2 regions of the Priestia sp. LL-8 genome follow, and region 1 is predicted to be linked to the other one. Evidence: riboswitches for the same ligand, from Rfam matches in the RefSeq annotation. Region 1 holds a riboswitch; the other holds the start of a gene.
What was found. A riboswitch is a leader RNA that binds a small molecule or an ion and turns the genes downstream of it on or off. The one in region 1 is predicted to bind S-adenosylmethionine.
Positions count from the first base shown of each region.

Region 2: it holds a riboswitch for S-adenosylmethionine, as region 1 does, so the genes downstream of both, metK (methionine adenosyltransferase) here and U9R83_RS19755 (hypothetical protein) in region 1, are expected to answer to the same signal.

Region 1 covers NZ_JAZAQH010000001.1:3,767,237-3,770,656, forward strand. The annotation lists gene alaP (alanine permease AlaP) at 1-462, opposite strand, end outside; gene U9R83_RS19750 (DUF1540 domain-containing protein) at 778-936, opposite strand; gene U9R83_RS19755 (hypothetical protein) at 1,037-1,375, opposite strand; SAM riboswitch class I at 1,445-1,546, opposite strand; gene U9R83_RS19760 (hypothetical protein) at 1,668-1,964, shown strand; gene U9R83_RS19765 (GNAT family N-acetyltransferase) at 1,977-2,423, opposite strand; gene U9R83_RS19770 (hypothetical protein) at 2,504-2,944, opposite strand; gene U9R83_RS19775 (glycosyltransferase family 2 protein) at 3,052-3,420, opposite strand, start outside.
Region 2 covers NZ_JAZAQH010000001.1:4,650,496-4,653,915, reverse strand. The annotation lists gene pckA (phosphoenolpyruvate carboxykinase (ATP)) at 1-1,211, opposite strand, end outside; SAM riboswitch class I at 1,586-1,703, shown strand; gene metK (methionine adenosyltransferase) at 1,836-3,038, shown strand; gene U9R83_RS24240 (glycosyltransferase family 4 protein) at 3,073-3,420, opposite strand, start outside.

The DNA.
Region 1 (3,420 bases):
CCAAAATTCCAGTTCACCATATGCCTTAACAGCTAAGAAGTTAACCGTTGTCATGATGACAAGCGCCGATAACGCCCAAATCCAGTTTGGTACATCCGGATACCAATACCCCATATAAATACCAACGGCTGTAATTTCAGCCATACATGTTACAACCCATAAAAACCAGTAGTTCCAACCTGTTAAATAACCAGCAAGCGGCCCTAAATAGTCGCGTGCGTACTTGCTGAATGAACCTGCAACAGGTTTTTGAATCGCCATTTCTCCAAGTGCTCTCATAATAAAAAACATAATCATTCCGCTAAATCCGTACGCCAATAATATTCCTGGTCCTGCTAATTTAATAGCAGATGCAGATCCAAGAAACAGCCCTACCCCTATGGCTGCTCCTAAGGACATCAGCGTCACATGTCTTTCTTCTAACCCGCGTTTCAATTCTTTCCCCTGAGTTTTCCCCTGCATAAACGTCTCCCCTTTTTCCAATCTGTCAAAACGAGATGAATACAGCCTTTTGTTAGCGCTTTCATATAAGTTTGTGCTAAAAGTCAGCTAGGCTATATATTTGTATTCTATCACCTTTCTCTCACTTTTCTTTTGTCGAAAAACGAAAAAATTATCTTATCATTTTGTTTAAACGCACAATTAGATGCAGACACTGCATTTTTACTATGTATTTATTATTGCACCTAAGTAATAGTATTTTTAAGAAATAGAAAAACGCCGACTCAACTCCGTCAGCGCATCGTTCATTTTATGCTTTTTTATAAAAACTAGCATTTATCTCGCGGGTTCAAAAGTTTTACAGCCAGGTTCTTCCGTTTCAGAAACATGGTGACTACTTTCAGGACTCACAACGTAAATGGACTCTGCACTGCATTTATTTCCGGACTTCCAATACATACACTCATTCACTTCACATAATACACCTTGTGCCACTGTTATCCCTCCTTTGCTTTTCTTATCTATTCACTACCCGAAATATAACGATTCTAACATTTTCATGCAAAAAAACCGCTTGTTTATCAAGCGGATCTTTTTATTGCGTGTGTTCAACATACTGTTTTTTAGCTAAATATAACTCACGGCTCAGCGTGATCCGCCGTTCTCTTAATTTCCTTAATTTAGCCTGAAATTGTTCGTTAGTTGGCTCTTCTTGAATCAAGCGATACGTAAAAGAAATATCTTCATTTAACTGTTTAAAATCTTCCCATATCTCTTGAACGAGGGCGGATTGTTTTTCTTCAAATGAACGACTTTGCTGCGTTTTTAGCGCGGCTAAGATTTCCTGCTGCCACGTTTCGTCTTTTATTTCTTTTGCTAATAAGTATAGATCTAAATAATCGTCAATGCATAAAGCCGTTTGTTTATTATTCAATGTCATCACCTTTTCTATACGAAATGTTTCTTCCTAAGAAGAGGGTTTCATCATAGAAAAAGATTCCTCTTCTTATCTGTCAGAGCTAGGCTATGCTGGAATTAGCACCATTCAATAATTGTGGTTGCTGAGGCTTCAAAGGGCCAGTCCCTCCACCTCTCTAGATAAGAATATTTCGCTTTTAAATTATTTCTGACTATTCTAATATGTTTTATAGGTTACGTCAATAGCTTTTCAATAAAAAGAAAAAAGAAGTAAAATATGGTATGATTTTATAAAGGATGGTGAGCACATGAAACGATATATGTTATCTGCTTTTTTGGGAAGCTTGCTGCTGCTTCTTAGCATTGCCTTTTCATCTACTTTCCACGTTGCAATTGTCAAAACAACCGGAAGCATTGGAGGGATTATTTTAGCAGCGGCGGCTCTGATTATGAACGCGCTTGAAGATCCCCCCTCCTCAGACAATACAGGTGGAGGAGCCGTTGAAGTACTAGATAAAGGCGCTGTTTGGGCTACTTATTTACTTTTACTTTCATTACCGAACCTCATCGCATGTATAACATCTTATGTTTTATGGACTCGCTGACATTCACTAACGTTACGGACGTTTTACCACCTGCAGGCTCATTGATATTTGTTTATCTACAAATCCAAGTTCACGATACACATGCTGTGCAAAATTCCCAGCATGAACGCTGAGTCTGATTTCAGGATATGCTTTGATAGACAATTCATTGATTGCTTTTTGCATTAACGGCTTGGCTAGACCTTGCCCGCGGTATTCCGGTACAACATATAATTCGTAGATAAAGCCAATTTCTTCTTTTGAAAAGAAGTCGGCGGATGGGCCGATAAGAACCCAGCCTGCGAGTTTATTTTCTTGTCTCGAAACTAAATAATAACAGCCTTTTTCAAGGGCATTACCAACTAATTCATTTACGCGTTCAGCTGACGGATGAAACTGCTTCATTGTTCCTTCAAACAGCGCATCAGCAGATTTCGTCCGAATTTCCTGTATTTCTTCTTCAGTAGCTTTTGCAATCATCACGATCTCTCCTTTTGTGTTCGTTTTCCACATGCGAGGATAAATTCCTGCAAAAAAAGTCTTCGCCTAAGCGAAGACTTTTATTTAAATTCAAAATGTTCTTGATGATTGCCTTGTTCGTCCGTCCAGTTAATCATAATGTCTAAACCTGCCGCTTTTCCAGGAACAGCAAAATTCGCATAGCGAAAACGTTGACCGCTTTTGCTTAAGTTAGACCTTTCAATAGGAGAAAACAAGCTGTATTTCGCCTTATTTTTTCCTTCGTGCCGAAAAGCTTGGACCTGCACGCGCTCTACATCTTTTCCAATGTTTGCAACGGTTAATCCATATGTATGATAGACGTTATTTTTCCACTTTAGCTGATTATCTCCCGTCATGCTCGCTTTTGTCAGTTCAACCGACCATTGTTCAGATGATTTCTTCATTGGAAGCTTCTCAATCGAAAGAGCGCTGACATGAATGTTTGCAAAAGCAAGCCAAACAAAACAAAAAGTGCTGACTGTATAAAATAGTCTTTTCATAGATTTTAATCTCCTTAGAAATTTTAGTAGTAGCATCTCCTATTCACTTAAAAATTATGATAAACGCTTTAACAAAAAAAGCCTCTCCATTTAGGAGAAGCTTCTTGTTAATGCATAAGCAAATCTTTTTGTTTGTCTAATGAGTGTTTTGTATATAAATCTCTTTCAATCGCATATTTAGGACGCTGTTTCACTTCGTTAAAAATCTTGCCAATATATTCTCCGACAAGACCCATTCCCATTAGCTGCAAGCCGCCTACAAGCCAAATCGATAAAATAAGAGACGTCCAGCCAATTTGCGTATGATCTAAATATTTTTGAATCAGCGCATAAATACCAAACGCAATGCTAAAGAGAAAAGAAGCTCCTCCAAGCAGCGTTAATAAGCGTATTGGCGCTACACTAAAAGATGTAATCCCGTCGAATGCAAAAGCGAGCATTTTCTTTAGGGGATATTTTGATTCGCCCGCCGTCCG
Region 2 (3,420 bases), 880 kb from region 1:
GGAGCAAGAGGTAAGAAAGGCTCACCAAAGCATGTAGAGAAAGTAGCCTGTGGCGATGTTACGCCGCGCTCTGTTCCAGCTAACTTACTAGTATATCCGCTCAGAAAATGGTACATCGCTTGTTCTTTTGTAAGCTTGCTGATTGGAGGCAAGACGCCGAAAGCATCAGCAGTTAAAAAGACAATAGCTGTAGGATGCCCAGCAACGCTTGGCAATACCGTATTATCAATAGAGTCAATTGAATAAGCGGCACGAGTATTCTCTGTTAAACTATTATCATTGTAATCTGCTACTTTCGTATTTTGATTTAACACTACATTTTCTAGTACGGCGCCGAAGCGAATTGCATTGAAAATTTGCGGTTCTTTTTCTTCGGAAAGTTGAATGCACTTCGCGTAGCATCCTCCTTCAATATTAAATACACCAGAGCTTGACCAACCGTGCTCGTCATCTCCGATTAAACGACGGTTTGCATCAGCAGAAAGCGTTGTTTTACCCGTTCCAGATAAACCAAAGAATAATGCAACGTCACCTTCTTCTCCTACGTTAGCAGAACAGTGCATAGATAGAATATTGTTTTGAGGAAGCAAGAAGTTCATCACTGAGAAAATAGATTTTTTCATTTCACCAGCGTATTCAGTTCCTCCAATTAGCACAATACGTCGCTCTAACGAAAGAATAATGAAGGTTTCAGAATTCGTCCCGTCTGTTTCAGGGTCAGCTTTGAACGTTGGAGCTGCTACAATTGTAAACGGCTTCACATCATCATTTGTTTTTGGTTCGGCTGAAGGGCGAATGAATAACTGCTGAGCGAATAGGTTATGCCATGCAAATTCATTAACTACTTGAATTGGTAACTGATACTTTTTATCAGCTCCAGCATATCCATTAAAAACAAAAAGTTCATCCTGCTTCTTTAAGTGGGTTAAGACTTTTTTGTATAGCGCATCGAATCGCTGAGCAGAAATTGGCTGATTGACAGGTCCCCATTCAACCGTTTTTGAAGATACAGCATCGCTTACAATAAATTTATCTAAAGGAGAGCGACCTGTATATTTTCCGGTTTCGACTGACACAGCACCTGTAGAAGTCAGCGTCCCTTCGCGTCGAGCTAGAATTTTTTCAACAAGTTGTGGAACAGATAATTGATGTTTTGTTGTTTTTAATTGAAGCAAACCATTTAATTCGATAGACATATCAACAGTACTCATGTGCACTACCTTCCTTTTTTAGCTATTATTTATTCATTAATGTTTGAAATTTATAATTAGTATAACACATTTATTTAATTATTCTATACTATTTAACTAAAAATGTTTGTGCATTATAAAAAAATGTACGTTATACCTATTTTAGACACATGTATATGTGCTAGAAGCGAAAAAAGTGAGGCTATTTTAAGTGAAAGCTTCATTTTGATCTGTCTTATTAACCAAACTTAGTGATGATTCTTAATAAGGTATACTATTTCAGAATTTGAGTATGTTACATTAAAACAGATTCAAACATAAAGAGATGATTTCCATTTGAATGTTGTTGACAGTGAAGCGCTTTTTCATGTATTATATGTCCTTGAACGGATACTCTCTTATCCCGAGCTGGTGGAGGGACAGGCCCTATGAAACCCAGCAACCATCGTCATTTTTTTGTGTAGACGATAAGGTGCTAACCTGATGCAAGGGCACAACCTTGATCGATAAGAGTGAAAGGCTTATGTAGAATTTGATACCTTTCCTCGATACAAGGAAAGGTTTTTTTATATTTTTTAACGTGTAATGAAAATAAGGGAATGAGTACCGTATCACAATGTATCGTATTTATAAGGAGGAAAACTGATGTCAACACAACGTCGTCTGTTCACGTCAGAATCTGTTACAGAGGGACATCCCGATAAAATTTGTGACCAAATTTCTGACTCAATTCTTGATGCTATCCTAGCAAAGGATCCAAATGCTCGTGTTGCTTGTGAAACAAGCGTAACAACTGGTTTAGTTTTAGTAAGTGGTGAAATTACAACTTCTACTTACGTGGATATTCCTAAAACAGTTCGTGAAACAATTAAAGGAATTGGCTATACTCGTGCAAAATACGGATTTGATGCTGAAACTTGTGCAGTATTAACATCTATCGACGAGCAGTCAGCTGATATCGCTGCTGGTGTAGACCAAGCGTTAGAAGCACGTGAAGGTCAAATGTCAGATGAAGAAATCGAAGCAATCGGAGCTGGAGACCAAGGGTTAATGTTTGGTTACGCATGTAACGAAACAAAAGAATTAATGCCTCTTCCAATTTCATTAGCTCATAAACTTGCTCGCCGTCTAACAGAAGTACGTAAAGAAGAAATTCTTCCTTACCTTCGCCCGGATGGTAAAACACAAGTAACAGTTGAATATGATGAAAACAACAAACCTGTTCGCATCGATACAATTGTTATTTCAACTCAGCATCACCCAGAAGTAACGTTAGAGCAAATTCAGCGTAACTTAAAAGAATATGTTATTAATCCAGTTGTTCCAAACGAGTTAATTGATGAAAATACAAAGTATTTCATTAACCCAACAGGACGTTTCGTAATCGGCGGTCCTCAAGGAGATGCTGGTTTAACTGGTCGTAAAATTATCGTTGATACTTACGGCGGATATGCTCGTCACGGCGGCGGTGCATTCTCTGGTAAGGACGCAACAAAAGTAGACCGTTCAGCAGCTTATGCAGCTCGTTATGTTGCGAAAAACATTGTAGCAGCTGATCTTGCTGATAAATGTGAAGTACAACTAGCATATGCAATTGGTGTTGCACAGCCAGTATCTATTTCAATTGATACATTCGGTACAGGAAAAGTTTCTGAAGAAGTACTAGTAGACGTAGTACGCAAAAACTTTGACCTACGTCCAGCAGGCATCATTAAAATGCTTGATTTACGTCGCCCAATTTATAAGCAAACAGCAGCTTACGGCCACTTTGGTCGTACGGATGTAGAGCTTCCTTGGGAGTTCACAGACAAAGCGGAAGCATTAAAAACTCAAGCTTTAGCTAAATAATAAAAAAAATCTCCGTGAAAACGGAGATTTTTTTTTATGCCCACTGAATACCTGCAGCAGATTTTTCTACGACACCTTCATATTCTGAAAGCAAATGCTGAAAAATGGCGTCCCATGATTGAGTAAGAGCATATTGTCTCGCTGCATGGCCAAAGTGAAGCCGCTGATGCAAATCATCGAGTAAATCTGTAATAGCCGAACTGAATTCTTCTAAGGAGTGAGGTTTGCAAAGGTAGCCGTTTCGCCCGTGCTGAACCATCTGTTTAACGCCTCCTGCATTTGCTGCCACTACAGGAGTTCCAGAAGCAAGAGACTCCAGTACAACATTTCCGAAGGTTTCTGTTTCTGAAGGAAAAACAAACAAATCAGATGATGAATAGAT